2 regions of the Streptomyces sp. NPDC002306 genome follow, and region 2 is predicted to be linked to the other one. Evidence: riboswitches for the same ligand, from Rfam matches in the RefSeq annotation. Region 2 holds a riboswitch; the other holds the start of a gene.
The links. A riboswitch is a leader RNA that binds a small molecule or an ion and turns the genes downstream of it on or off. The one in region 2 is predicted to bind ZMP and ZTP.
Positions count from the first base shown of each region.

Region 1: it holds a riboswitch for ZMP and ZTP, as region 2 does, so the genes downstream of both, ACWCQK_RS30190 (glycine hydroxymethyltransferase) here and ACWCQK_RS22215 (bifunctional 5,10-methylenetetrahydrofolate dehydrogenase/5,10-methenyltetrahydrofolate cyclohydrolase) in region 2, are expected to answer to the same signal.

Region 1 covers NZ_JBSFCK010000021.1:71,359-85,991, forward strand. The annotation lists gene ACWCQK_RS30140 (aldehyde dehydrogenase family protein) at 1-38, shown strand, start outside; gene ACWCQK_RS30145 (GMC family oxidoreductase) at 88-1,653, shown strand; gene ACWCQK_RS30150 (quaternary amine ABC transporter ATP-binding protein) at 1,782-2,858, shown strand; gene ACWCQK_RS30155 (ABC transporter permease) at 2,858-4,807, shown strand; gene ACWCQK_RS30160 (ABC transporter substrate-binding protein) at 4,809-5,777, shown strand; gene ACWCQK_RS30165 (carboxymuconolactone decarboxylase family protein) at 5,979-6,515, opposite strand; gene pdxR (MocR-like pyridoxine biosynthesis transcription factor PdxR) at 6,563-7,945, shown strand; gene ACWCQK_RS30175 (DMT family transporter) at 8,030-8,893, opposite strand; gene ACWCQK_RS30180 (hypothetical protein) at 9,027-9,392, shown strand; gene ACWCQK_RS30185 (glutathionylspermidine synthase family protein) at 9,424-10,608, shown strand; ZMP/ZTP riboswitch at 10,756-10,844, shown strand; gene ACWCQK_RS30190 (glycine hydroxymethyltransferase) at 10,886-12,340, shown strand; gene ACWCQK_RS30195 (hypothetical protein) at 12,441-13,118, opposite strand; gene ACWCQK_RS30200 (hypothetical protein) at 13,320-14,255, opposite strand; gene ACWCQK_RS30205 (RNA polymerase sigma factor) at 14,248-14,633, opposite strand, start outside.
Region 2 covers NZ_JBSFCK010000011.1:64-14,696, reverse strand. The annotation lists gene ACWCQK_RS22280 (S1 family peptidase) at 1-863, shown strand, start outside; gene ACWCQK_RS22275 (hypothetical protein) at 1,015-1,176, opposite strand; gene ACWCQK_RS22270 (ROK family protein) at 1,289-2,455, opposite strand; gene ACWCQK_RS22265 (Gfo/Idh/MocA family protein) at 2,615-3,817, shown strand; gene ACWCQK_RS22260 (L,D-transpeptidase family protein) at 3,842-4,537, opposite strand; gene ACWCQK_RS22255 (pyridoxal phosphate-dependent decarboxylase family protein) at 4,701-6,107, shown strand; gene ACWCQK_RS22250 (SDR family NAD(P)-dependent oxidoreductase) at 6,169-6,981, opposite strand; partial or broken gene ACWCQK_RS22245 (hypothetical protein) at 6,992-7,179, opposite strand; gene ACWCQK_RS22240 (MBL fold metallo-hydrolase) at 7,390-8,019, opposite strand; gene ACWCQK_RS22235 (S-(hydroxymethyl)mycothiol dehydrogenase) at 8,019-9,107, opposite strand; gene ACWCQK_RS22230 (ABC transporter ATP-binding protein) at 9,306-11,063, shown strand; gene ACWCQK_RS22225 (hypothetical protein) at 11,137-11,430, opposite strand; gene ACWCQK_RS22220 (hypothetical protein) at 11,625-11,858, shown strand; ZMP/ZTP riboswitch at 11,993-12,078, shown strand; gene ACWCQK_RS22215 (bifunctional 5,10-methylenetetrahydrofolate dehydrogenase/5,10-methenyltetrahydrofolate cyclohydrolase) at 12,101-12,949, shown strand; gene ACWCQK_RS22210 (CU044_5270 family protein) at 12,950-13,921, opposite strand; gene ACWCQK_RS22205 (RNA polymerase sigma factor) at 13,914-14,462, opposite strand.

The sequences.
Region 1 (14,633 bases), on a different contig from region 2:
ACCTCGCACCGCGGCCGGTGCGCTGGTTCACGGGCTGAGTTCCCCCCTCCCGACTCGCCCGAACCCCCCACCCCTTGGAGCCCCTCCATGTCCGCGAACCCGCCGACACCCGAGAATCCGCCCACGCCCGGCACCCCCCACGCGTACGACTACGTCGTCATAGGCGGCGGCACCGCCGGATCCGTCATCGCCTCCCGCCTCACCGAGAACCCCGACGTCACCGTCGCCGTCATCGAGGGCGGCCCCAGCGACGTCGGCCGCGACGACGTCCTCACCCTGCGCCGCTGGATGGGCCTGCTCGGCGGCGAGCTGGACTACGACTACCCGACCACCGAACAGCCCCGCGGCAACTCGCACATCCGGCACAGCCGGGCCCGCGTCCTGGGCGGCTGCTCCTCCCACAACACGCTCATCGCCTTCAAGCCGCTGCCGTCCGACTGGGACGAGTGGGAGGCGGCCGGGGCGAAGGGCTGGGGCGCGGTGCCGATGGAGGCGTACTTCGCCCGCCTCCTCAACAACATCGTCCCGGTCGACGAGAAGGACCGGAACGCCATCGCCCGCGACTTCGTCGACGCGGCACGGGAAGCGCTCGGCGTCCCCCTGGTCGAGGGCTTCAACAAGAAGCCCTTCACGGACGGCGTCGGCTTCTTCGACCTCGCCTACCACCCCGAGAACAACAAGCGGTCCAGCGCGTCGGTGGCGTACCTGCACCCGGTGATGGACGAACGCCCGAACCTGACGATCCTGCTGGAGACCTGGGCGTACCGGCTTCAGCTGAGCGGCACCCGCGCCGAGGGCGTGCACGTGCGCACCAAGGACGGCGAGGAGATCCTCGTACGGGCCCGGCGCGAGGTGCTGCTGTGCGCCGGTGCCGTCGACTCGCCCCGGCTGCTGCTGCACTCCGGCATCGGCCCGCGCGAGCAGCTGGAAGCCCTCGGCATCCCCGTCGCGCACGACCTGCCCGGTGTCGGCGAGAACCTGCTCGACCATCCCGAGTCGGTGATCGTCTGGGAGACCCACGGACCCCTTCCGGAGAACTCCGCGATGGACTCCGACGCCGGTCTGTTCGTGCGCCGCGACCCCGACCACGCGGGCCCGGACCTGATGTTCCACTTCTACCAGATCCCGTTCACCGACAACCCGGAGCGACTGGGCTACCAGCGCCCGGAGTTCGGTGTCTCCCTGACCCCGAACATCCCCAAGCCGAAGAGCCGCGGCCGGCTCCACCTCACCAGCGCGGACCTGTCCGTCAAGCCCGCGCTGGACTTCCGCTACTTCAGCGACGAGGACGACTACGACGGCCGCACCCTCGTCGACGGGATCCGCATCGCCCGCGAGATCGCGAAGACCGAGCCGCTGGCCGGCTGGCTCAAGCGGGAGGTGTGCCCGGGCCCGGAGGTGCTGGGCGACGCCGAGCTGAGCGAGTACGCCCGCAAGGTCGCGCACACCGTGTACCACCCGGCGGGCACCTGCCGCATGGGCGCCGCCGACGACACGGGGGCGGTCGTCGACCCCGAGCTGCGCGTGCGCGGCCTGGACGGCATCCGCGTCGCCGACGCGTCCGTCTTCCCGACGATGCCCGCCGTGAACCCGATGATCGGGGTGCTGATGGTCGGCGAGCGGGCCGTGGACCTGATCGGAGGCGGTGCGTGATGAGCGAGTCCCGTGTGTCCCCTGTAAGCGAAACCCGTGCGAGCGAAACCCGTGCGAGCGAAACCCGTGCGAGCGAGACCCGTGGAAGCGAATCCCGTGCGAGCGACCCCTCTTTGAGCGGCACTCCCGTGAGCAGTGCTTCCGGCGGCGGTACGTCCGGCGGCGGCACGCCCGTCTTCTCCGTCGAGGGTCTGTGGAAGGTGTTCGGCCCGAAGGCCGAGCGGATCCCCGCCGACCCCGGGCTCACCGCCCTCGACCCCGCCGAACTGCGTACCCGTACCGGTTGCACGGCCGCCGTCCGGGACGTGGCCTTCGACGTCCGCAAGGGCGAGGTCTTCGTCGTGATGGGCCTGTCCGGCTCCGGCAAGTCCACGCTCGTGCGCTGCCTCACCCGGCTGATCGAACCGACCGCCGGCACCATCGCCATCGATGGCGAGGACGTCCGCGCCATGGACCGGGCGCGCCTGCGCGAACTGCGCCGTCACCGGGCCGCGATGGTCTTCCAGCACTTCGGCCTGCTCCCGCACCGCACGGTCCTCGACAACGTGGCGTACGGCCTGGAGATCCAGGGCGTGTCCCGCCGCGAGCGGCGCGAGCGGGCCGCCGAGGTCGTCGCCAAGGTCGGCCTGGAGGGCATGGAACAGCGGCGGCCCGGCCAGCTGTCCGGCGGCCAGCAGCAGCGGGTCGGCCTGGCCCGCGCCCTCGCCGTCGACCCCGAGGTCCTGCTCTTCGACGAGCCGTTCAGCGCGCTCGATCCGCTGATCCGGCGTGACATGCAGGAGGAGGTGATCCGGCTGCACCGCGAGGAGGGCCGCACGATGGTCTTCATCACCCACGACCTGAACGAGGCCCTCAGGCTCGGCGACCGCATCGCCCTCATGCGCGACGGCCGCATCGTGCAGCTCGGCACCCCGGAGGAGATCGTGGGCTCCCCGGCCGACGACTACGTACGCGAGTTCGTCCGGGACGTCCCGCGCGAACAGGTCATGACGGTCCGCACGATCATGCGCGCCGGGGGCTGCGGCGGTCCGGACCACCCCGGCGCGCTCGCCCCCGACACGGTGGTCGCCGACGCGATCAGGGTCGTCGCCGACAGCGGCAGGGCGGCCTGTGTGGTGCGCGACGGGCACTGTCTGGGGGTCGTCGACCACGAGCGGCTGCTCGGCGTGGTCGCCGGAACGGAGACCTCCGAGGAGGCGGCGTGATGGCGACGGTCACCGCTCCCGCCCCGCGTACATCCCTGCCGGGCGTCCTCGGCCACCGTGCTGTGGCCAAGCTGGCGCTCCTCGCGCTCGCCGCGGCGGTCCTGGTGCCGCTCGCGGCTGCCCGCTGGCCCGACGGCAGCTGGCCGCACGCGCTCACCGTCGACCTGACCGAGCCGCTGTCCAGAGCCAGCGACTGGATCATCGACAACCGCGACAGCCACCCCCTGTTCCTGTACTTCCTCGGCTACGTCAGCAACGCGGTCGTCCTCTCCGTACGCGCCGTGTACCTGCTGCTCCTCGGCGCCGGCTGGGCGGGCGTGACCGTCCTCGGCGCGCTCGTCGCCTGGCGGGCGGCCGGGGTGCGCCTCGCGCTCGGCACGGCCGCCGGATTCCTGGCCTGCGGGCTGCTCGGCATGTGGGTGCCGACCATGCAGACGCTCGCCCTCATGGTGGTCGCGGTCCTCGCCTCGGTCGCCGTGGGCGCCCTGCTGGGCCTGGCGGCCGGTCTGTCCGACCGTATGGACCGGGCCCTGCGCCCGGTCCTGGACACCATGCAGGTGATGCCCGCCTTCGCCTACCTGCTCCCGGTCGTGCTCGTCTTCGGCATCGGCGTCCCGGCCGCCGTGCTCGCCACCGTCGTCTACGCCGCACCGCCCATGGCCCGGCTCACCGCGCTCGGTCTGCGCGGCGCCGACCAGGGGGTCCTGGAGGCCGTCGAGTCGCTCGGCGCCACCGGCCGCCAGCGCCTGCTGACCGCCCGGATCCCGCTCGCCCGCAAGGAACTCCTCCTCGGCGTCAACCAGGCGATCATGATGGCGCTGTCCATGGCCGTCATCGCGTCGGTGATCGGCGCGGGCGGCCTCGGCGACCGCGTCTACCAGGCGCTGGCCTCGGTCGACGTCGGCGCGGCGCTCGCCGCCGGCATCCCGATCGTGCTGCTCGCCGTCGTCCTGGACCGGGTGACGGGCGCGGCGGGGGAGCGGCTGGGCGACCCACGCCCCGGGCAGGCCCGCGCGCAGGGGGCGTACGCCCTCGCCGCCGTGGTCGCCGTGGCCCTCGTCGGCCGCTGGGCGGACCGCCTCGACTGGCCCGACGCGCTCACGGTGCGCATCGCCGAGCCGGTCAACCGCGTCGTCGACTGGATGACCGCCCACCTGTACTCGGGCGTCCCGTACGTCGGCGGCACCGCCGACTGGGCCGGCCGTTTCACCACCTGGGTCCTGGACCCGCTGCGCGACGGCCTGCAATGGCTGCCCTGGTGGTCCGTGCTGCTGCTCGTCGCGGCCCTCGCCTGGCTGATCGGCACCTGGCGCACCGCGCTCACCGCCGTCCTTGCCATGGCCGCGATCGGCGTGCTCGGCGTGTGGGAACCGGCCCTGGACACGCTCTCGCAGGTCCTGGCGGCCGTCGCCGTCACCCTCGTCCTCGGCTTCGCCACGGCCGTCGCGGCCGCCCGCGACGACCGCATCGAACGCGCCCTGCGCCCGCTCCTGGACGTCTGCCAGACGATGCCGCAGTTCGTGTACCTGATCCCGGTCGTCGCGCTGTTCGGCGTCGGCCGCGCCCCGGCCGTGGCCGCCGCGATCGTCTACGCGCTCCCGGCCGTCGTCCGCATCACCACCCAGGGCCTGCGCCAGGTCGACCCGGCCGCGATGGAGGCCGCCCGCTCGCTCGGCGCGACCAGCGGCCAGCAGTTGCGCCAGGTGCAGTTGCCGCTGGCCCGGCGGTCGCTGCTGCTCGCCGTCAACCAGGGCGTGGTCCTGGTCCTCGCCGTCGTCATCATCGGCGGCCTGGTCGGCGGTGGCGCGCTCGGCTACGACGCCGTCTTCGGCCTCGCCCAGGGCGACCTCGCGACCGGCCTGGTGGCCGGCGCCGCGATCGTCTGCCTCGGCCTGATGCTCGACCGGGTGACCCAGCCGACCGGGCGACGCCCGAAGAAGGGAGCGTGACATGCGACGTCGTACGCGTACGACATCCGCGACCGCGATGGCCGGCGCGGCGGCGCTCCTGCTGCTGACCGGCTGCGGCGCCGCCGACATGACGAAGCAGGCCTCGCCCTTCGCCAACGCCCAGGGCGCGAAGACGGTGACCCTGTCCGTGCAGTCCTGGGTGGGCGCGCAGGCCAACGTGGCCGTGGCCCAGTACATCCTCGAACACAAGCTTGGCTACCGCGTCGACACCGTCCAGGTCGACGAGGTCCCCGCCTGGGACGCCCTCAGCCAGGGCCGGGTCGACGCGATCCTGGAGGACTGGGGCCACCCCGACCAGGAGAAGCGGTACGTCGAGGACAAGAAGACGATCACCTCCGGCGGCGAGCTCGGGGTCACCGGACACATCGGCTGGTACGTCCCGAAGTACTTCGCCGAGCAGCACCCCGACGTCACCGACTGGAAGAACCTCGACAAGTACGCCTCTCAGCTGCGCACTGCCGAGAGCGGCGGCAAGGGCCAGCTGATGGACGGCTCGCCCTCCTACGTCACCAACGACAAGGCGCTGGTGGAGAACCTCAAGCTGGACTACCAGGTGGTGTTCGCCGGTTCGGAGGCCGCGCAGATCACCCAGATCCGGCAGTTCGCGAAGGAGAGGAAGCCCTTCCTCACCTACTGGTACGCGCCGCAGTGGCTGTTCGAGAAGGTCCCGATGACCGAGGTGGAACTGCCGGCCTACAAGGAGGGCTGTGACGCGGACCCGGCGAAGGTGGCCTGCGCCTACCCGCACACCCCGTTGCGGAAGTACCTCAACGCCGGCTTCTCCGCGGACGGCGGCGAGGCGGCCGCCTTCCTGAAGAAGTTCCGGTGGACGACCGAGGACCAGAACGCCGTGTCACTGATGATCGCCGACCAGAAGCTGAGCCCCGAGGAGGCGGCGAAGAAGTGGGTGGACGGCCACGAGTCAACCTGGAGGACGTGGCTGCCCTGATCCCGAGTCCTCGGGGAGGACGCGGCTGCCCTCCTCCCCTACCTCGGGGAGGACATGACTGCACGCCTCCCCGAGTCCTCGGGAAGGACAGGGTGCCCCGGCCGCCGAGTCCTCGGGGCGGACGCGACGCACTGACCCTCCGAGTCCTCGGGGAGGACGCGGCTGCCCCGGCCACGGTGGTGGGCAGCCGCGTGCGGGCGGTCAGGCGTGCTGACCCGGCCGGTAGTGCCCGGGCACCATGCGGGTGCTCACGCCGAACCGGTTCCACGCGTTGATCACCGTGATCGCGGCGATCAGCTGGGCCAGCTCGGCCTCCTCGAACTGTCCGGCGGCCTTCTCGTACACCTCGTCCGGCACGAACCCGTCTGTCAGGACGGTGATCGCCTCGGTCAGTTCGATCGCCGCGAGCTCCTTCGCGGTGTAGAAGTGCCGCGACTCCTCCCACGCGCCGAGCTGGATGATCCGCTCCACGCTCTCACCCGCCGCGAGCGCGTCCTTGGTGTGCATGTCGAGGCAGAACGCGCAGTGGTTGAGCTGCGAGGCGCGGATCTTCACCAGTTCGAGCAGCCGCGGGTCGAGCCCGGCCCGCGCGGCCGCGTCCAGCCGGACCATCGCCTTGTAGACCTCGGGCGCGTGCTTGGCCCAGGCCAGGCGGGGGGTGTGCTCGGGTGCGTACTCGTCGACCGGCGCCGTACCGTCGCCGGCGTTGTCCTCGGTGGTGATCTGGTTCGTACTCATGATGTCGACCCTAGGCCTGAGGCAGCCCGGAGGTATGGTCCATTTCCATGGCAAAATCCTGGGCCACTTTAGGCGTCGACCTTCATCTGGAACCGGCCGGACCGGGCCTGCGCCGCGGCCTGACCGACGCCCTGCGCGAGGCGGTCCGCGGCGGCCGTCTGGCCCCCGGTACCCGGCTGCCGTCCTCACGCTCGCTCGCCGCCGACCTGGGCATCGCCCGCAACACGGTCGCCGAGGCCTACGCCGACCTGGTCGCGGAGGGCTGGCTGACCGCCCGCCAGGGCTCCGGCACGCGCGTCGCCGAACGCGCCCTGCCCCGGCCGCCCGGCCATCCGGCACGCCGGCCCCGCCGGCCCGGCCTCCCCGCCCACAGCCTCGCCCCGGGCACGCCCGACCTCGCGTCCTTCCCCCGCGCCGACTGGCTCAAGGCCGCCCGGCGCGCCCTCGCCACCGCCCCGAACGACGCCCTCGGCTACGGCGACCCGCGCGGCCGCGTCGAACTGCGCACCGCGCTCGCCGCCTACCTCTCCCGGGCCCGGGGCGTACGCGCCGACCCCGACCGCGTCCTCGTCTGCTCCGGATTCGCCCAGGGCCTGCGGCTGCTCGGCGAGGAACTCCACGACCGCGGCCTGCGCACCCTGGCCGTGGAACCGTACGGCCTCGATGAGCACCGCGACCTCGTCGAGCGCACCGGCCTGCGCACGCTCCCGCTGCGCGCCGACGACCGCGGCGCCCGCACCGAGGACCTGCCCGACGCGCAAGCGGTGCTGCTGACCCCGGCACACCAGTTCCCGATGGGCGTGGCCCTGCACCCGGAACGCCGGGCCGCCGCGGTCGACTGGGCCCGGCGCACCGACGGCCTGATCCTGGAGGACGACTACGACGGTGAGTTCCGCTACGACCGCCAGCCCGTCGGCGCCCTCCAGGACCTCGACCCCGACCACGTGGTCTACCTGGGCACGGCCAGCAAGGCCCTCGCCCCCGGCCTGCGGCTGGGCTGGCTGGTCCTGCCCCCGTCCCTGGACCCCGAGGCACTGGCCGCCCGCGGCGCGTCCACCAGCGCCCTCGACCAGCTGACCCTGGCCGAGTTCCTCACCTCCGGCGCCTACGACCGCCATGTGCGCGCCGCCCGCCAGCGCTACCGGCGCCGCCGTGACGCCCTCGTCGCGGCCCTCGCCGACCACGCGCCGGACATCCGCGTCACCGGCATCGCCGCCGGGCTGCACGCCGTCGTCCGGCTCCCGCCCGGCACCGAGCAGTCGGTGGTCCGGGCCGCCGCCTGGCAGGGGCTGGCCCTGCACGGCCTGTCCCGCTACCGCCACGCACGGGCCACCGTCGAGGCCCCGGACGCGCTGGTCGTCGGCTACGGCACCCCCTCGGACCACGCGTGGACGGGCGCCCTGGAGGCACTCCTGAGGGTGCTGCCGTAGAACCCGAACCGATTCGCTCGCCCGTAGACCTTCTGGAACCGCTCCCATGACCATGCGGCTCCGGGCTGATCCGAACGGCAGGCCTCAGGGAAGGTCCCCCGTGCGCGAGGGCACCGCACGCGTCCGCGCCGCCGTCTCCTGGGGTGCCTCCCCGAACCGCGCCAGCGCCAGCGCACCCGCCACCGCGACCGCGAAGCCGAGGACGGCCACCCAGGCGAGCCCCTCGCGCGTACGGTCCCCGAGCCACACCACCCCCACCGCCGCGGGCCCGATCGTCTCCCCGATCACCATCCCGGCGGTGGCCGTCGTCACCGAGCCGCGCTGCAGGGCCGACGTGAGCAGCAGGAACGCGGCCCCGCCGCCGAGCAGCAGCGCGTACGTCGCCGGATTGACCGCCAGGGTGCCGGGGGACAGGTCGTCGATGAGCCGGACCGCCACCTCGACGACCCCGAACCCGAAGCCCGCACCCAGCCCCAGCAGCAGCGCCCGCCCGCGCTCCGGCAGCCGCCCCGCCACCAGTCCCAGCAGCAGCACGGCCCCGGCCGCCGCGAGCATCGCCCACTTCAACGCGGTCGACCCCGCCCGCTCGCCCTCCGGCCCGGACGCCAGCCCCAGCATCGCCAGCCCCGCGCACACCACCCCCACCGCGCCCCACTCGACCCTGCTGAGCCGCACCCGCAGCAGCCGCGCCGCGACCACCGCCGTCACGGCGAGACTGGCGGCCAGCGCCGCGCCGACGGCGTAGATCGGGATCGACCGCAGCGCCGCGACCTGCAACAGGAACCCGAGCCCGTCCAGCGCGAGCCCGGCCAGATACCGCCACTGCCGCAGTGCCCGCAGCAGCAGCGCCGCCTCCCCGCCCCCGGCGGCGCCGGCCGTGCGCGCGGCCATCGCCTGCAACACCGTGGCCGTACCGAAGCAGACCGCCGCACCGAGCGCACACACCATCCCAAAGAGCACGAAGCGACTGTAGGGGAGGGGATGCGGCAGGGGGGCCTCGCGTGGGCTCTCCGGCCGGTATCTAGGCTGACCACAAGGACAGCCCGCCGACCGGCGGGCCTGGGCGAGGGGGAGACACCGCATGGCGCAGGCACGCAGACGGCTGCGATCGAGCACGGTCGTGCTCGGCGGGATGGGCGTCATCGCGGCGGCCCTGACCTCCTGCGGATCCGAACCCGACCGCCGGTGCGTGGACCGCGACAGCTACGACGCCCTCGACGGCTACCGGATCGTCGCCGACCAGAACTGCAAGTCGAGCGCCTCCGGCTCCTCGTCCACCGGCAAGAACCGCAAGCCGGCCGGCACCGGGACGAGCAAGAAGGCCGACGCCGCCTGGTACTACGACGCCGACGTCACCGGCAAGTACGCCGACTACGGCACCTTCAGCCACAGCGAGGCCGTCGACCGCGGCGGCTTCGGCTGCTCGGGCTCCGGCAGCGGCGGCTGAGCGCCCGCACGAGAGCCGACGAACGCACACCATGGAACGCCGCACCATCGACCCCCGCCCCGGCTGGCAGCAGATTGTCGAGGAGCAGGGGCTCGTGTATCCGCTGACCCGCCTGCCCGACGACACCCTGCGCCCCTACTGGGACGAGAGCGCGTACTACGCCTTCACCCTGGCGGAGGTCGAAGAGCTGGAAGAGGTCGTCGAGGAACTCCACCGCATGTGCCTGGCGGCGGCGGACCACATCGTCACCGCCGGCCGCTACGCCGACCTCGGCATCACCGACCCGCGCGTGGCCGCCACGGTCGCCGAGGCCTGGCGCCGCCGCGATGAACTCCCTTCCGTGTACGGCCGCTTCGACCTCCGTTACGACGGCACCGGCCCGGCCAAGCTGCTGGAGTACAACGCCGACACACCCACCTCCCTGGTCGAGGCCGCCTCGCCCCAGTGGTTCTGGATGGAGGACCGCTTTCCGGGCGCCGACCAGTGGAACTCCCTCCACGAGCGTCTTGTCGACGTCTGGAAGAAGCAGGCCCCCCTCCTCCCGCCCGGCAACCCCCTGTTCTTCGCGCACTCCACCGCCGACGAACTCGGCGAGGACCTGATGACGGTCGCCTACCTGAAGGAGACCGCCGAACAGGCGGGCCTGGACACCGCCTGGATCCCGATGGAGGAGATCGGCTGGGACCCGCTCTCCGGCCGCTTCGTCGACAACCGGCTCCGCTTCATCCGCAGCTGCTTCAAGCTCTATCCGTGGGAGTGGCTCACCACCGACCGCTTCGCCGACCACGTCCTCGACACCCTGGACAACGGCGGCGGCACCGGCACCACCCTGTGGATCGAGCCCGTCTGGAAGATGCTCCTCAGCAACAAGGCCCTGCTGGCGATCCTCTGGGAGCTCTTCCCGGGCCACCCCAACCTCCTCCCCGCCCACCTCGACGGCCCCCGCGACCTGGCGGCCACCACCGGCTACGTGGCCAAGCCGCTCCTCGGCCGCGAAGGCGCCGGAGTGACGGTCCACCGGCCCGGCACCGCCCCGGTCCCGCGGGACGAACCGTGCTGCTACCAGGAACTGGCCCCCCTTCCCGCCTTCGACGGCAACCACGTGGTCCTCGGCGCCTGGATCGTCGGCGACGAGTCCGCCGGCCTCGGCATCCGTGAGTCCTCCGGCCTGATCACGGACGAGTACGCCCGCTTCCTGCCCCACGTGATCCTCTAGCCCACTCCGCCCGAGCGCGCGTCCGGCCACGCACGCCTGCTCGTCAGCCCCGGTCCAGCAGCCGTTCGGAGACCTCGCTGACCCCCTTCCATCGTCGCTCGTATGGTGGACGCGGGACCCTCCGTCGCGACGTGCCCGGTAGGCTTTCGGGCAGGCCGTGACTGGCGCGCTGGGATGGGACGGACCATCGGGGAGCGGCCTGTGAGTGATCAGTGCCGTGCGCCTGGGCCGAGCCGTGAACCGTGACCGTCAGTAGCCACGCCGCCCGGAGGCCGAGATGACAGAGCAGCAGCCCCTCTCCACCGAGTCCACCGCCTTCCGCGCCGCCCTCGACGTCATCCGCGCCGTCGAGCCGCGCGTCGCCGACGCCATCGGCCAGGAGGTCGCCGACCAGCGCGAGATGCTCAAGCTGATCGCCTCCGAGAACTACGCCTCCCCGGCCACCCTCCTGGCCATGGGCAACTGGTTCAGCGACAAGTACGCCGAGGGCACCGTCGGCCGCCGCTTCTACGCCGGCTGCCGCAACGTCGACACCGTCGAGGCCCTCGCCGCCGAACACGCCCGCGAGCTCTTCGGCGCCCGCCACGCCTACGTCCAGCCGCACTCCGGCATCGACGCCAACCTCGTCGCCTTCTGGGCCGTCCTCGCCCAGCGCGTCGAGACCCCCGCCCTGGAGAAGGCGGGCGTGCGCCAGGTCAACGACCTCTCCGAGGCCGACTGGGCCGAGCTGCGCCGCGCCTTCGGCAACCAGCGCATGCTCGGCATGTCCCTGGACGCCGGCGGTCACCTCACCCACGGTTTCCGCCCGAACATCTCCGGCAAGATGTTCGACCAGCGCTCCTACGGCACCGACCCCGCCACCGGCCTCATCGACTACGAGGCCCTGCGCGCCTCCGCCCGTGAGTTCAAGCCGCTGATCATCGTCGCCGGCTACTCCGCCTACCCCCGTCTCGTGAACTTCCGCATCATGCGCGAGATCGCCGACGAGGTCGGTGCCACGCTCCTGGTCGACATGGCCCACTTCGCGGGCCTGGTCGCCGGCAAGGTCCTCACCGGCGACTTCGACCCGGTCCCGCACGCCCAGATCGTCACCACGACCACCCACAAGTCGCTGCGCGGCCCGCGCGGCGGCATGGTGCTGTGCGACGACTCCCTCAAGGACCAGGTCGACCGCGGCTGCCCGATGGTGCTCGGCGGCCCGCTCCCGCATGTCATGGCCGCCAAGGCCGTCGCCCTGGCCGAGGCGCGTCAGCCCTCCTTCCAGGACTACGCCCAGCGCATCGTCGACAACTCCCGCGCGCTGGCGGACGGCCTGATGCGGCGGGGCGCCACCCTCGTGACCGGCGGCACGGACAACCACCTCAACCTGATCGACGTCACCTCCTCCTACGGCCTCACCGGCCGCCAGGCCGAGGCCGCCCTGCTCGAATCGGGCATCGTCACCAACCGCAACTCCATCCCGGCCGACTCCAACGGCGCCTGGTACACCTCCGGCATCCGGATCGGGACCCCCGCCCTGACCACGCGCGGCCTGGGCACCGCGGAGATGGACGAGGTCGCCGGCCTCATCGACCGTGTCCTCACCACCGCCGAGGCCGGTACCACCTCCAAGGGCGCCCCCTCCAAGGCCCAGCACATCCTCGACCCGAAGATCGCGGACGAGATCTCCCACCGCGCCTCGGACCTCGTCTCCGGCTTCCCGCTGTACCCGGAGGTCGACCTCGGCGTCTGACGCCGCCGGTCCCGGCAGACGGGGCCGACACGGTCGGTGCAGATCGCTACGGGCCGACCAGTACAGATCACCACGGGCCGGGGACAGCCCCTAGAGGACCCTAGAGGTCGATCAGCTCCTGGTGGGGTTCCTCCCGCGGCGGTCCGGCATCGCGCCGGGCCGCCGCGCGGCGTATCAGCAGCGTCCCGCCGGAGCCCAGGGCGACGCCCGCGGCCACTCCTGGCAGCGTCCACCACCAGTGCGCCCAGCCGTCGTCGGCCGCGTCCGGCAGGGAGGCCCGCACGGCGACCGTCCCCGTGCCGGCCTCCGGCGCGGCCGTGGCGCCCTCCGACTGCCACGGTGCCGGGGGGATGCCGGAGTGGCCCTTGTCCGAGGCCTTGCCCGTCACGCCCATCTTCGCGAGCAGGGCGCGCAGTTCGGCGGGATGGTCGGCGCGGTGCCAGAGACCGTTCAGGTTCTCGGGCACGTCGGCCGCCGTGTGGATCCAGACCGTCCGCGGCCCGGACTCGACGGGGAAGACCCGGTCCAGCCGCCAGGGCGAGATGTCGTGCGCCAGCCATGTGACGTTGATCTGCGAGGCGACGCTCAGATCGGCCTCCGGCGGCTTGTCGCGCGTGCCCGTGCCCGAGGGGCCGAGCAACTGTGCCAGCTTGTCGTACTCCTTGTCCGAGTAGTACCGCGCGGTGGCCTGTCCGCTCGCGGGTGAGGTCACCAGCACACTGGTCGGGCCGCCCGCCGCAGCGGACGACGCACCCCACACCATCAGCGTGAGCGTCATCGCCAACGCTCCGGTCAGCGCTCCGAGTTCACGAACCGTGCCTTTCCGTCCGCCCATCATGTCCCCCAACCGTCCGTCCCCGGCGGTCCGTCCGCGGGCCGCCTGTCACTTCTGGTACACCGCCCGAGCCGCCGGGGTTCCCACCTCGCCCGCACTGTTTCGAACTGTCGCGACCGCGCCGCCCGCGCCGACCCACCGCCTTTACGCGTCGCCGTCCGGGCTGCCTTCCGGGACGTCGCCCGTGAGCGACAGGGCGATCCGCACCGCCCGCTCCTTCGACGGCACCCCCTCCAGCCGCAGCGTCACCTCACCGGGCCCCGCGCCCGCGCCGGTGTCGGTGTTCGGCGCGTGGGTCCACAGCAGCGTCGGCCCCGCCGTCCGCCGCTCGCGGGTGAAGCGGGTGCCGTCCGCGTCCACCAGCCAGAAACTCAGCAGGTGCGGGCGCGGGAACCACAGCGCAGGCTCCGGGGCCCCACCGCCGTCCGGGGACGGGGTGCCCAGCGACAGCCATTCCGGCTGTTCGCGCACGGTCTTGGCGAAGCCCACGTCCAACCGCGCCGGGAACTCGTCCAGCCGGACGACATGCCCCCGCTCGCGCCAGCACAGGCTCACCAGGGACCGCCCCCGCGGCTCACCGGTCACCGTCACCGCGTCCGGCACACCGAGCGCCCGCGGCACCAGGGGCTCGAAGCCGGCCTGCCGCGCGGCCTGCGCGAGCGACACCGAGCGTCCGCAGCCCGGGATCTCGGCCCCCGGCGAAGGCACCGCCGACGGGTCGTACCGCACCTCGACCCCGCCGAAGCCGAACCAGTCGAAGACCGCCGCCCGCACCGGAGGCGTGAGCACGAGCACCGTCAGCAGGGCGCACAGCGTCGCCGTCAGCGAGCGCCACCGCGCCCCCGTCCAGCGCCGCACCGCCCGCAGCCGCTCACCGGGCCCCGGCGGCTCGGCCACCGGTACCGGCAGCCGCTCGGCGAGTATCCGCTCCAGCACCCGCTCGGCCATCGACTCCGACCGGGCCGCCGTCCCAGGAGGGTCCAGCGACCGCCCGAGCTCCCGCAGCTCGTCCGGAAGCCGACCGCGCGCGCCCTCGTAGGACCCGTGGCCCTCCTCGTACGACCTGTGGCCCTCACTCAAGATCATCACCTCCTTCCCGGGGCCGGAAGTCCGGCAACAGTCGCCCCAGCCTGCGCAGCGCGCGGTTCAGCCGGGACTTCACCGTGCCGCGCGGCCAGCCCAGCGCCTGCGCGGTCTCGGACTCGTCCATCTCCAGGAGATAGCGGTAGGTGACGACGAGCCGATGCTCGTCGCTCAGCTTCTCCAGGGCGGCCAGCAGTGCCGCCCGGCGCTCCGTCTCCAGCGTCGCCACGGCCGGGTCCGCCGACTCCGGTATCAGCGGCTCCGCCTCCGCGAAGGCCGCCTCCCGGCCGGCGAGCGTGCGCTGGCGCGCCGCCGTCCGCATGGTGTTCCTCGTCTCATTGGCGACGATCGAGAGCAGCCACGGCTTGAACGCCG
Region 2 (14,633 bases):
ACGGCGCCCAGCCGATCCTGTCGACCGGCGGGCGCTGCTCGGCGGGCTTCAACGTGACCAACGGGCAGAGCGACTTCATTCTCACCGCCGGTCACTGCGGGCCGGCCGGTGCGCTGTGGTTCGCGGACAACCAGGGCACCCAGCAGATCGGCAGGACGGTCAACAGCTCGTTCCCCGGAGGGGACTTCTCGCTGGTGCAGTACGCGAACGGCAAGGCCGGCGCCGGCGCCGACGTCGTGGCCGTCGGCAACGGCAACGGGGTGCGGATCACCGGCGCCAGTGATCCGGCCGTGGGACAAAGGGTGTTCCGCAGCGGCAGCACCAGCGGGCTGCGCGACGGGCAGGTGCTCTCGCTCAACGCCACGGTCAACTACCCGGAGGGGACGGTGACCGGTCTGATCGAGACGAACGTGTGCGCCGAACCCGGTGACAGCGGCGGACCGATGTTCTCCGAGGGGATCGCTCTCGGGGTGACCTCGGGCGGCAGCGGGGACTGCACGACGGGCGGTACGACGTTCTTCCAGCCGGTGACGAAGGCGCTGTCGACGCTGGGGGTGCAGCTGATCGTGGCGGCGCAGGGCGCCGGCGGTCAGGGCGCCTCGGCCGCACCCACGTCGGCACCCTCCACCGCCCCTACGCACAGCGCGATCGCGCCGGGCGCCGCCTCGCCGGGGTCGTCGGCGGCGGTGTCGGGCGGCACGGGCGCCTCGACGCTGCTGGCGCGGCTCACGGACCCGAAGAACCTGGGCCCCGGCCTGCTGGTGATGGCGGGGAGCCTGATCGCGCTGGTCGCGACCCGCTACATCCGTGCGGAGCAGGACCGCAAGGCTTTTCAGCGTCACTACTCGGCGACATGGGGCTGACCCCCGGCCGCGGCCGAGGGTCGAGGGAGGAAGAAGAGAGAAGGAAAGGCGGCAAGGAGAAGGAGAAAAAGAGGGAGAGGGAGAGCGTACGGAGGCAGGGAGAGCGGACGACGGAGGCGGTGCGAGAAGGCACCCCTTCGGTCAGGGGTGCTCAGGCCGCCTGCGGGGCGGTGGCCCACTCCAGGACGAGCCGCCGGTATTCCTCGCGCTGCTCGCCGCTCAGTGTCCCGCCCGCCCGGAACCACAGGGCCCGGATCTCCTCGTTGACCTCCGCCGCCGATCGCTCGGACACGGGTTCAACACTGGTGGACATGGTGTGAAGCATACGTCTCCCACCGTGAAGGCCATGTGAGTAATCGTGAAGGATTCCGACATATAGGACAGTGGCACTGATCACGTCCATCTGCCGGACTCCGGCCGCCAGTTCATCGGTCGGCCGCCCCCAGCACCAGCACCTGGATGGCGAGCACGGCCGCTCCGCGCGCCCAGTCATGGAAGTCGGACACCCTGGTCTCCAGGTCGACCGCGGCGGCCAGCGGATGCCGGTGGGCACGGATCGTCTCGCGCACCACGTCCCCCGCGACCTCCATCAGACCGACACCCTCCCCGGCGAGCAGAATCTTCTGCGGCATCGCGAAGTTGGCGATCTGCGCGATCAGCGTGCCCAGGGCGCGTGCCGCCTCGTCGACGACGCGGGCGGGCATCCGGTCACCGGCGGCGGCGAGGGCGAGGATCTCCTCGTAGGTCCGCTCCCGGCCGGTGGCGGCCTGGACCTGGTAGCGGATGCTGGGGATGGCCAGCAGTGAGACGGCGCTGCCGCGCTCCCCGTCCGGGGTGAGCGGGCCGTCGGAGCTGAGGATCCAGTGCCGGCCGAACCCGCGGTCCTCCTCGGCGTACGGCACCCGCCTGCCGCCGAGGACCAGTCCGTAGCCGATGCCCGCGCCGATGGTGAGGACGACGAAGCGGTCCAGTCCGCGCCCCGCGCCGAACCAGGTCTCGGCCTCGACGAGGGCGGCGACGTCGTTCTCGACGACGACCGGCAGCCCGCTGCGCCGCTCGACCAGGTCCGCGAGGGGAACGTCACGCCAGCCCAGATAGGGCGACTCCGCCACGACGGAACGATGCCGGACGAAGCCGCCGACGCCGATGCCGATCCCGGCCGGCCGGGGGTGGTCGCGAGCCAGCTCCCCGGCCATCGCGGCCACCAGCTCCGCGACCGCGTCCGGGTCGTGCGTGGTCAGCGGGCGGTCCAGGCGGGCGACGATGTCGCTGCGGAGCGTCGTGACGACGCCGTAGACCATGTCGTCGGTGATCTTGAAACCGGCGAAGGTACGGGACTCGGCGACGACGGCCAGAGGTTGGGACGGGCGCCCCTGGCGCACCTGCGCGTCGGCCGGACTTCCGCCCTCGGGGACCTCGACCAGCAGACCGGACTCGATGAGCGGCTTGGTCAGCCGGGTGAGGCTGCCCGCGGACAGGTCCAGCCGCCGCGCGAGGTCGCTGCGCGAGAGCGGCCCGTGGACGAGCACCTCGATCGCCACCGACCGTTCACCGGGGCTCAGCGGCAGCCAACTGCCGGCAGCTGCGGTCATCCGGGCCAGACCCCCCTGTTTTCTTCCGTCTCAAAATCAACATGGCCACTCTACGCACGGAATGACCGCATCGAAAGTTGTCGGGCCGCCCTCTTGACGGCAGGATTGTTCCGCAACAAAAGTAAGTGCGATCTTCTCCCACCGAAGGGCACGCACCTCATGACGTTCTCGCTCGGCATCGTCGGCGCCGGCCAGTTCTCCGGCCAGTTCGCCACGCTGTTCCAGGCCCACCCCGGCGTCGACGACGTCTATGTCACCGACCTGCTGCCCGACCGGGCCGAGCAGCTCGCCGCCGCCCAGGGGCTGGCGGGCACCTTCCCCTCGTACGAGGCCATGCTGGAGTCGCCGGCCGTCGACGCGGTCGCGATCTTCACCCAGCGCTGGACGCACGGCCCGCTCGTGCTCCAGGGCCTGGCGGCCGGCAAGCACGTGTACTCCGCCGTCCCGATGGCGATCACCGTCGAGGAGATCGCGGCGATCATCGAGGCGGTCAGGACGACCGGACTGACGTACATGATGGGCGAGACCAGCCAGTACAACCCGGCGACCGTGCACGCCCGCAACCAGATCGCCGAAGGCGCCTTCGGGCGCCTCTTCTACGCCGAGGGCGACTACGTCCACGACATGGACCTGGGCTTCTACGACGCGTACCGGTACAGCGGAGGCGAGAACTGGAAGGAGACCGCCAGCTATCCGCCGCTGCTCTACCCGACGCACTCGGTGGGCGGGGTGCTCGGTGCCTGGCAGACGCACGCGGTGAGCGTGTCCGCCATCGGCGTGGTCGACGAGCGCGGGGACGGCGTCTTCGACAAGGACGTCAGCCAGTTCGGCAACGACTTCTCCAACGCCAGCGCGCTGTTCGAGGTGGCGGGCGGCGGGTCGTTCCGTACCAACGAGTTCCGGCGGGTCGGCTACCCCTCGCACATCAGGGAGTCGCGGTTCCGGTTCTTCGGTACGGAGGCCAGCATGGAGCAGCTGGCCACGGTGGCGCTGTGGCAGGACAAGAAGGGGGTGCAGGACATCAGCGAGCTGCTGGAGCCCAAGCCCACGCTCTCCCCCGACGATCCCTCGCTCCAGCACATCGCGCCGGAGCTGCGGGCCGCCTTCACCTCCGGTTCGGCGCCGGTGCACGACCGGGCCCGGCTGCCGCGGGCCTTCGACGAGCTGCACAACGGTCACGAGGGCAGCCACCACTTCCTGGTGGACGACTTCGTCACCGCGGTCGGCAGCGGCACCCTGCCGTCCGTGAACGCGTGGGTGGCGGCCCGCTACACCCTGCCGGGCATCGTCGCGCACGACTCCGCGCGGCAGGGCGGGGCACGGCTGGAGATCCCGGACTTCGGGGACGCGCCCGAGGCATGACCCGCCGGAGCGGGCCGGGTGCCGTCAGGTGCCCGGCTTGCGGCCGTACACGAAGACGTCGTCGCCGTTCTTCAGCAGCGACCAGTACTTCTTGGCGTCGGTCTTCGTCATGTTGACGCAGCCGTGCGAGCCCGGCGGGTTCCACACGCTGAGCGCGACCGAGTGGAAGGCCTGGCCGCCGTCGAAGAACTGGCTGTAGGGCATGGCCACGTTGTAGATGTTCGAGACGTGGTCGATGTGACGCCAGTAGATCTTCTTCAGGCCGGGGCGCGTCTCGTAGCCGTTGCGTCCGGTGCGGACCGGCACGGGTCCGTAGACGAGGCGGCTGCCGTCCTGGATCCAGCTGAGCTGGAGCGTGAGGTTGACGCAGGCGATACGGCCCTTGTTCGTCGGGCACCTGCCGTCCTTGTTGGGCTTCTTGCCCACGGCCTTCTGCTTGTTCATGAGGTCCATCACGCCCCAGGTGACGGACCCGGCGTAGCCGATGTTCGGCGTGATGCCGTGCTTGGTCTGGAAGGCCCGGATCGCCTTGCAGTCGGCGGACGACTGCCGGCCGTCCACCGGGCGGCCGAGGAACTTCTCCACCTTCTTCTGGTACGGGCCGGTCTGCGTCGTACAGCTCGCGGCCTGCGCCGGTGCGGCGCTCAGTGCGAGTGTGAGCGGGGCCACCAGCGTGGTGATCCCCAGTGCGACGGCGCCCCGTCTGCGTATGTCCCCCATGGCGTGTTCCTCTCCTGCGTCCTTCGATCTCTGCCCACTAGACGGGCGTCCGAGGACAAAAGTTGCCCTGCCGCCCACGCCGCGACGAAACGGTTACACGACGCGGAGCGGACCGGCGCGCGGACACCGGGACGCCCGCGGACCAACGCCTAGGCTTCGCCGCATGCACTCCGCGCTCGCCGACGATCTGTCCCGGTTCCCCGAACTCCTCCAGCGCGCCCGTGACCTGGCCGTGCGTGAGATCAGCGACCTCGACGGGCGGCCGGTGGCCGCGCTCGGCGAGGCACCCGGCCCGGTGCCCCTCCCGGCCGACGGCGCGGGCGCCGAGGGCGCCCTGACGGCGTTCGCGCGGCGCTGGGCGCCGGGCTTCTCCGGCTCGGCCGGTCCGCGCTACCTGGGATTCGTGACGGGCGGCGCGACACCGGCCGCGGTCGCCGGTGACTGGCTGACGTCCGCGCTCGACCAGAACGTGTCGGGGTCGAAGGGGTCCTGGGCCTCGGCGCTGGAACACGAGACGGTGGGCTGGCTGCGGGAGTTGTTCGGGCTGGGCGCGGAGCACCACGGGGCCTTCGTGTCCGGGGCGACCATGTCCAACACCGTGGGTCTGGCCGTGGGCCGCGCCTGGATGGGCGAGCGGCTGGGCGTGGACGTCTCACGGGCGGGCGCGGCCGCGCTCGGCCCGGTGGACGTGCTCTCGGGCAGTGCGCACTCCAGTGTCGGCAAGGCGCTGTCGGTGCTCGGGATCGGCCGCGACCGGCTGCGGGCGGTGCCCGTCGCGGCCGGGAACCGTGAAGCCGTCGACGTGGACGCGCTGGACGCGGCGCTCACGGAGCTGGGCGGCCGGCCCGCGATCGTGGTGGCCAACGCGGGCACCGTGAACACCGTCGACTTCGACGACCTGCGGGCGATCGCGGCGCTGCGGCGGCGGCACGACTTCTGGCTGCACGTGGACGCCGCGTTCGGCGGCTTCGCCGCGCTCTCCCCCGACCACGCGCACCTGGTCGACGGGCTCGACGAGGCGGACTCGGTCTGCGTCGACCTGCACAAGTGGCTGAACGTCCCCTATGACGCGGCCGTCCAGTTCACCCGCCGCCGTGACCTCCAGGTCGCCGTCTTCCACCACGCCTCCCCGTATCTCGGCCTGCCCACCGGCGAACCCGACTTCCTCCACCTCACCCCCGAGACCTCACGGCGGCTGCGCGCGCTGCCCGCCTGGGTCTCGCTGACGGCGTACGGCCGTGCCGGACACCGCGAGATCGTCGAGCGGAACGTGGCGCTCGCGCGGCTCCTCGGCGAGGGAGTCGAGCGGGCACCGGCGCTGCGGCTGCTCGCGCCGGTCCGGCTGAACGTCGTCTGCTTCACGCTCGCCGACGACCCCACCGCCGAGCGGGTCGACGCGCTGGCGGCGGCCGTGGCCGCCTCCGGGGAGACGTTCCTGACGCCGACGGTGTACGGCGGGGTGCCCGCGCTGCGCGCCGCGTTCAGCAACTGGCGCACCACCGAGGAGGACACCCGGCGGGTGCTGGCCGCGCTCACCGCGGTGCGGCTCCCGACGGCCCACGCCGGGTGAGGCCGGGCGGCCCCGCCAGGTCCGCCGCCGTCAGGTCCTGCCGCGGTGAAGTCCGCGGCCGTCAGGTCCTGCCGCGGTGCCGGGTCGCCACGTGGAAGCCGGTGTTGACCGCGGTGACCCCGCCGTCGACGGTCAGCGCGGTCCCGGTGATCCAGGCCGCGTCGCGCGAGGCCAGGAAGGCGACGGCGGCGGCGATGTCCTCGGGTTCGCCGACCCGCCCCAGCGGGTACAGCTCGGTGATCGCCTCCAGGTCAGCGTCCCGCCCCTCCCACGCCGTGGTGCGTACGGTGCCGGGTATGACCAGGTTGACGCGCACCCCGCGGGCGGCCGCGTGCCCGGCGAGGGTGCGGGTCAGGGAGCCGAGCCCGGCCTTGGCGGCGCTGTAGGCGTGGTTGCCGAAGTCCTGGAGGCCGTTGACCGAGCCGATGCCGACGATGGCACCGCGCCCGGAAGCGGCGAGATGCGGAAGGGCGGCCCGGCAGCAGCGGTAGGCACCGGTCAGGGTGAGGTCGAGGTCACGGGCCCACACCTCGTCCGGTTCGTCCTCGAAGAGGGGTGCGTCCGGGGTGCAGCCGTAGGCGTTGTTGACCAGCACGTCGAGCGCGCCGAAGGCGTCGACGGCGCGGGCGACCGCCGCCTCCACGGAGGCCCGGTCCGCCACGTCGCAGCCGAACGCCTCCGCGCCGAGCCCCTGTTCGCGCAGCGCCGCCGCGGTCCGCTCGGCCTCCGGCAGGTCGATGTCGGTCACCAGCACCCGCGCCCCCTCCCGGGCGAACCGGCCCGCGGTGGCGGCGCCGATGCCCCGGGCGGCGGCGGTGACGAGGACGGCGTATCCCTGGAAGCGTGGCTCCTGAAGCTCCTGAATCGATGTCATGGGCCTATCGCTACCCAGTGACGTCCGCCGGCCTCCCCGGATCCTGGACCTCGACGAGGTGGCGCCAGGCGTCGAGGCGGCCGCCGTCGTGGTCGGTGCAGCCGTGAGCATGAGCGCGGAGGGCGGCCGGCCGGGGGTGAGCGCGACGGCGGTGGCGCCGCGCGGCCCGAGTTCGTGGCCGGGGACGAAGGACCGCCGGGTCGAGATGGTCGGTGGGTACGGCGATGCCGTGGCCACCGGCTGCGGTGACCAGGGCGACCTTGTCTTCCAGCGGTGTGGAGATGTCCGGCCTCCCGTCCTCCCGCGACCGATGTCGGGGTCGGGGTCGGGAATGGCGGGTGAGCCGGACATCTCCTGTCGTCCATTCCCGGCGATGGCTCGGCGGGACGCACCGTGCGGGTCCCGGGCTCAGTGCCCTCGGGCGATCCACTCCTGGAGGTGCGGGGCCTCGGCGCCGATGGTCGTCGGGTCGCCGTGGCCGGTGAGGACCTTCGTCTCCGGCGGGAGGGAGAGCAGCCGGTCCCGGATCGAGTCGATGATCGTCGGGAAGTGGGAGTAGGAGCGGCCGGTCGCGCCGGGGCCGCCCTGGAAGAGGGTGTCGCCGGTGAACACCGTGGCCAGCCCCGGGTCGTACAGGCAGACCGCGCCGGGCGCGTGGCCGGGCGTGTGCAGCACCGTCAGATCGGCGCCCGCGGCCTCGATGACCAGACCGTCGGCCAGATGGGCGTCGGGGTCGCGGTCCGGGTGGGTGAGCTTCCACAGCGCCAGGTCGTCGGGGTGCAGCCAGATCGTGGCACCGGTGAGATCCGCGAGGGCGGGCGCGGCGTCGATGTGGTCGTTGTGGGCGTGGGTGCAGATGATGGCGGTGAGCCGGCGGTCGCCGACGGCCTCGGCGATGGCCTCGGCGTCGTGGGCGGCGTCGATGACGACGACCTCGCGGTCGTCACCGACGATCCACACGTTGTTGTCGACGTCCCAGGTGCCGCCGTCGAGGGTGAACTGCCCTGAAGTGACGAGGCGTTCGACGCGGGGAGCCATCAGAGCACCACCACCGAACGCAGGACGTCGCCCTGGTGCATGCGCTCGAACGCCTTCTCCACCTCGTCGAGCTGGATGGTCTCGGTCACGAACCCCTCCAGGTTCAGGCGGCCCTGGAGGTGCAGGTCGATCAGCATGGGGAAGTCCCGGGAGGGCAGGCAGTCGCCGTACCAGGAGGACTTCAACGCGCCGCCCCGGCCGAACACGTCGAGCAGCGGCAGGTCCAGCTTCATCTCCGGGGTGGGTACGCCGACCAGGACGACCGTGCCGGCCAGGTCGCGGGCGTAGAAGGCCTGCCGGTACGTCTCCGGGCGGCCCACCGCCTCGATGACGACGTCGGCGCCGAAGCCGCCGGTCAGCTCGCGGATCGCCTCGACCGGGTCGGTGTCGCGGGAGTTGACGGTGTGCGTGGCGCCCATCGTGCGGGCGGTCTCCAGCTTGCGGTCGTCGATGTCGACGGCGATGATCTTCGCCGCGCCGGCCAGGTTCGCCCCGGCGACGGCCGCGTCGCCGACCCCGCCGCAGCCGATGACGGCGACGGTGTCGCCCCGGCCGACGTTACCGGTGTTGATCGCCGCGCCGAGACCGGCCATCACGCCGCAGCCCAGCAGCCCGGCCACCGCCGGGGAGACGGCCGGGTCGACCTTGGTGCACTGGCCGGCCGCGACCAGCGTCTTCTCGGCGAACGCGCCGATGCCCAGGGCCGGGGAGAGCTCCTGGCCGGTCGAGGCGAGGGTCATCTTCTGCCCGGCGTTGTGCGTGTCGAAGCAGTACCAGGGCCGGCCGCGCAGACATGCCCGGCAACGACCGCACACCGCACGCCAGTTGAGGATCACGAAGTCGCCGGGCGCGACATCGGTGACCCCGTCGCCGACCGACTCCACCACGCCGGCGGCCTCATGACCCAGCAGGAAGGGGAAGTCGTCGTTGATACCGCCCTGCTTGTAGTGCAGGTCGGTATGGCAGACACCGCAGGCCTGGACACGTACGACGGCCTCTCCGGGGCCCGGGTCCGGCACGACGATCGTCTCGATCCGGACCGGCTCGTCCTTGCCCGGTGCGATCACGCCGCGTACTTCCTGCGCCATGGTGCTCAACCCTTTCGTCGACGGGGTTCCGTCCCGCTCCGACCCTACGCGTGACTGATCGGTAAGGGCACGGTCCGGTGCCCCTGTCGCGCCGCTTTCGGCCCGGCTCCCCGGCGCTCGCGACGGTCCGTGGGCGGGCGGCCCCCCGGGAAGGCGCCGACGTAGCCTGAGGGCTCCGTCCGACCGGTGAGGAGCACCGTGACCATCGCTGAGACGCAGCCCGCCCCGCCCCCGTGGCGGCTGCTGCTGGGATACGTACGGCCGCATCGCTGGGCCCTGTCGGCCGGCGCCCTGCTGTCCCTGCTCACCGGCGGCACCGGGCTGCTGCTGCCGCTGGTGGCGCGCGGCCTGATCGACGACCTGTCGCACGACCGGACCATCACCGGGGCGCTGCTCGCGATGTCGGGCCTGGTCGTCGCGAACGCGGCGCTGGGCGCGCTGGGTTCGTACGTCCTGCGCCGCACCGCGGAGTCGGTGGTGCTGGGCGCCCGGCGCTCCCTGTCGTCGTATCTGCTGCGGCTGCGGATACCGGCCGTCGACCGCAGTGAGCCGGGTGACCTGATGGCCCGCGTCACCTCCGACACCACGCTGCTGCGCGAGGTCACCACCGACTCACTGGTCGGCCTCGGCACCGGCGGCCTCACGCTCGTGGCGACGGTCGTGCTGATGGGGCTGGTGGAGCCGGTGCTGCTCGCGGTCACGCTGGCCGTGATCCTCGGCGCGGGCGTGGTCCTGGGCCTGATCGTGCCGCGTATCAACCGGGCCAGCCGGCAGGCGCAGGACGCGGTCGGCGTGATGGGGGCGTCGCTGGAGCGGGTGCTGGGCGCGCTGCGCACGGTGAAGGCGTCGGGCGCCGAGCACCGGGAGGAGCGGACGCTGCACGACGCGGCCGAGGAGTCCTGGCGGCAGAGCGTGCGCGCCGCCAAGTGGGCCGCCGCCGCGGGCAACACGGCCGGACTCGCGATGCAGATCGCCTTCATCACGGTGCTCGCGGTGGGCGGCGCCCGGGTCGCGACGGGCGCCGTCGACATCGGCACGCTGGTCGCGTTCCTGCTCTACGTCTTCTACCTGATGTCCCCGATCCAGCAGGTCGTGGGCGCGGTCACCCAGTACCAGACGGGCGCGGCCGCCCTCACCCGGATCCAGGAGGCGCTGCTGCTGCCCGCCGAACCGCCCGCGCGTCCCGCCCCGTTGCCGTCCGCCGACGCGCCGCCCGCGTCCCTGGCCTTCGACGACGTCCGCTTCCGGTACGCCGACGACCTGCCCTACGTCCACCACGGGGTGACGTTCGCCGTTCCGGCCCGGGGCATGACGGCGTTCGTCGGCCCGTCCGGCGCGGGCAAGACCACCGTCTTCTCCCTCATCGAGCGGTTCTACGACCCCGAGTCCGGCGTGATCACCCTGGACGGCCGGGACCTCGCGGACTGGGAGCTGCCGGGGCTGCGGTCCGCGATCGGCTACGTGGAGCAGGACGCCCCGGTGCTGTCCGGATCGCTGCGCGACAACCTGCTGCTGGGCGCCCCGGAGGCGGACGACGCCGCCCTCGCGCACGTCGTGAAGACGACCCGCCTGGACGGTCTGGTCGCCCGGCTGCCCAAGGGGCTGGACACGCTGGTCGGGCACCGCGGCACCAGGCTGTCCGGCGGCGAGCGCCAGCGGGTGGCCATCGCGCGCGCCCTGCTGCGCCGGCCCCGGCTGCTGCTGCTCGACGAGGCGACCTCGCAGCTGGACGCGGTGAACGAGGCCGCGCTGCGCGACACGGTCGCGGACGTCGCCCGGACGACGACCGTCCTCGTCGTCGCGCACCGGCTGTCGACGGTGACGATGGCCGACCGGATCGTCGTCATGGACGCGGGCCGGGTCCGTGCCGTGGGTACCCACCGCGCCCTCGTGTCGGCCGATCCGCTCTACGCGGAGCTGGCGGCCACCCAGTTCCTGGCGACCGCCGACGGCTGAGCGCGCACACGAAGGGCCGCCCAGCCGGGGCGGCCCTGGACCGGTACCGGTGTCGTCCACCGGTGCCGGGGTGTCACTCGACGGCGGGCAGCAGTCCCGTGACGGGGGCCGCCAGGTCGGTGAGCTGGTGCAGCTGGTTGAGGTCGTTGAGCTTGCCGAGCCCGGACAGCTGTTCACGGACCGAGGGGACCTCGCGCCGGTACTCCGCGGGGATGTCGCTCGCGGCCAGCGAGTCCAGCACCGCGATCGGGCTCACCTTGCCCTCGGCCGGGGCGGTCGCCTCGGCGGCGTTCGCGAGCGGGGCGGCGAAGCCGGTGACCCCGGCGGCGAGGCAGGCGGCGGCGACGATGCGTCGAGTGGAGATCATGCCCGGAGCAACGGCACGGCGCGCCGCCGGACACGGCCCCGCCGCCCCCCTCACCCGTCAGGAGGACGCCCCCGCAGCGCTTGCCGAGCCCGCGGGGGCGGAGGACGCTCGGAGGTGAGGTGCTACGCGGCCCGCGCCCTCGCCGGGCCGCGGCCCTCGCAGGAGGTCATCATGGGCACCGCGGCAGGCTCCGCATGGGACGAGTAGCGAAGCGAGCGGCGAGGTTCCAGGTCTCCTCTCGGCTGACCTGGACCTTCTCGGCGCGGGCGACGCTGGGGACGGGCCGCGCCCGGCGTCCGGGCACCGTGTCCGCGACGGGAGTGCGCGCGTCCGCCGCCCTGCTGCGTTCGGTGCTGCGCGCGGCGAGCGGCCGGCCGCTCGCGCCGCCGCCGTCCGTGCCGCGCGTCCGGCACGGCCGACGCCGCTGAGCGCCGCCCGGCCGATCGGGCCGGGCGACCCGGACCGACCGGGCCGATGCCTTTCGGGACCACGCTTCGGGACCACGCTTCGGGACCACGTTTCGGGAGCGGCTCCCGGGGCCCGTACGGCCTCGGTTAGGCTGATGGCGGGTCGTGACTGGCGCTGAGGTGGAGCACCACCGGGGAGCGGCCCCGGAGAAGTCGAATGCCGTGCGCCTGGGCGATGAGGTCAACCTGCTCAGGAGTGGATCATGACTCAGGCCCGGCTCATGGACGGCACCGCGCCCGCCCGACGCATCGTCGAGAAGACCGCCGCGCGGGCGGCCGACCTCACCGAGCGCACCGGTTCGGCCCCCTGTCTGGCGACGGTGCTGGTCGGCGCGGATCCCGCGTCCGTCACGTACGTCCGCATGAAGCAGAACCGCTGCCGCAAGGCGGGCATCGACTCACGCCATGTGGAGCTGCCCGCGGCCACTACCACCGAGGAACTGGTCGCCACCCTGCGCAAGCTGTCCGCCGACCCCGCCGTGCACGGCATCCTGCTCCAGCACCCGGTCGGCGACCACATCGACGAGCGCGCCGCGTTCGAGGCGATCGCCCCGGAGAAGGACGTCGACGGCGTGACCTTCGCGTCGTTCGCCTCGATGAGCTTCGGCCTGCCGGGCTTCGTGTCCTGCACGCCCGGCGGGATCATGCGTCTGCTCGACGAGTACGGTGTCGACCCCGAGGGCAAGCGCGCCGTCGTCGTGGGCCGCAGCGCCATCCTGGGCAAGCCGGCCGGCATGCTGCTGCTCGCCCGGAACGCGACGGTGACGTACGCCCACTCCCGTACCCGGGACCTCTCCTCGGTGGTGCGCGAGGCGGACATCGTGATCGCCGCCGTGGGCCGGCCTCGGCTGGTCAAGGGCGCCGACCTCAAGCCCGGCGCCGTCGTCGTCGACGCGGGCTACAACGCCGGGAACGTCGGCGACGTCGACTTCGACTCGGCACGGGAGCGGGCCTCGCTCATCACCCCGGTGCCGGGCGGCGTCGGTCCGATGACCATCGCCACGCTCCTTGAGCAGACCGTGGACGCGGCCGCCCGACAGCTCGGGGTGTGATCACCGCAGCCAGGCGCTGTACTCCATGACGTCGCCGGCCCGCACGCCGTACTCGGGCTCGTCGGCGGTGAAGGTGGCCTCCAGTCCGAGGACCGCGCCACTGACCGGGTCCATGATCAGCATCCGGCGGGCGCCCGCGGCCTGGACCACGTACGCCTGGCCGGTCCGCCCGAGCCGGTCCGTGACCTGGCCGACGGGCCGCAGTCCCTCCGTGTCCGCCAGGAGCCGGGCGAGCGCCGCGGTCTCCCGGGCTCCGAGCGTCCAGGTGTCGAGCAACTGGCCCACGGCGTCGAGGAGTTCGGGAGTCGTCAGCGACTCGGCATGCGCGGACTCCAGCAGGTAGGCGCGCAGCTGTCGCGCGTCGTGCGGCGGGCGGGACTCCGGCGGGGCGTCGCTCCAGCTCGGCGGGAAGGTCCGCCTGCTGATCACCCGCCCGTCCTCGACCGGGCGCGGCTCGCCGTCCGCGTCGGAGACGACGGGCCGGCCCGGGTGGCGTGGATCGGTCGCCACCACGAGTTCGGTGTGACGGTCGTCCGCCGTCCAGCGCACGACGCGCTCCTCGGGGTAGGTGACCGGCGGCGCGTAGTCCGACATGCCGAGGCTCCACGACTGCACGTGCGTGCCCTTGACCAGGGCCGGCTCCCCGTCCTCGGCCGCCGCGGCGGCCTGCTCGGCCAGCCGGTCCAGGGGTACCGGCGTGGAGCCGTACCGGACGGTCAGCGGAAGGGGCGCGGCGATCGCGGGAGTGCTCGCCGGGCCGCCGAGCAGCAGAGCGGTCGCGGTCGCGGCGACGACGGCGGTCGCGGCGAGGCCCCAGGCCCAGCGGGTACGCCGGGCGCGGCCGGGGCCGGTCGTGTGCAGCAGCCGGGCGAGCCGCGTTTCGGCGCCGTGGTCCAGCGGTCCGTCCCCGAAGCGGGGGCCGTCGGCCGGTACCGGGTCGGCGGTACGCAGCAGGTCGAGTTCGTCAGCCATGGCCGTGTTCCTTCGAGGAGTTCGCGTCGGCGGCGGTCGCGGGGCACATGCGGTCGATCTCGGCTCTCAGCCGCTGCCGGGCCCGGTGCAGCCGCATCGACGCGGCCCGGGTGCCGCAGCCGAGGACGACGGCGACCTCCTCGACACCGAGCTCCTCCCAGGCCGTCAGGCGCAGCACCTCCTGGTCGGCGGGCGAGAGCCGGGCCAGCGCCTCGCGCACCCAGCCGCCGGGGGCCTCGGTGTCGGGCCCGGCCGTGACGTGCCGTCGGTGGGCCGTCTCGTCGTTGCCCAGCCGGTCGAGAAGCCGGCGGCGGCGTCCGTGGCCGCGCACCGTGTTGGCCAGACAGTTGCGTGCCACGCCGTACAGCCAGGGCAGCGGGGACGGCGGCAGGTCGGCCCGGCGGCGCCAGGCGACCGTGAACACCTCCGCCACCACCTCCTCGACCTCGTGCGTCCGCTCGGCCAGTCGCCGCGCCACATAGCGGCTGACCGCCCAGTAGTGCTCGCGATAGGCAGCGGCGAAGTTCTCGTCGTTGCTCATGTCCCGTTCGTGTCCGGCACCCTCTCGATCGTCACACCCGTTCCGTGTGACGCTCCTCGCTCCGGTCGAGTGTGACGTGCGGGCCGGGCGCGGACACAGGCGGGGCATGAGGAACCTCAGATGGCTCACCACCACCGATCACAAGACGATCGGCACGCTGTATCTCGTCAC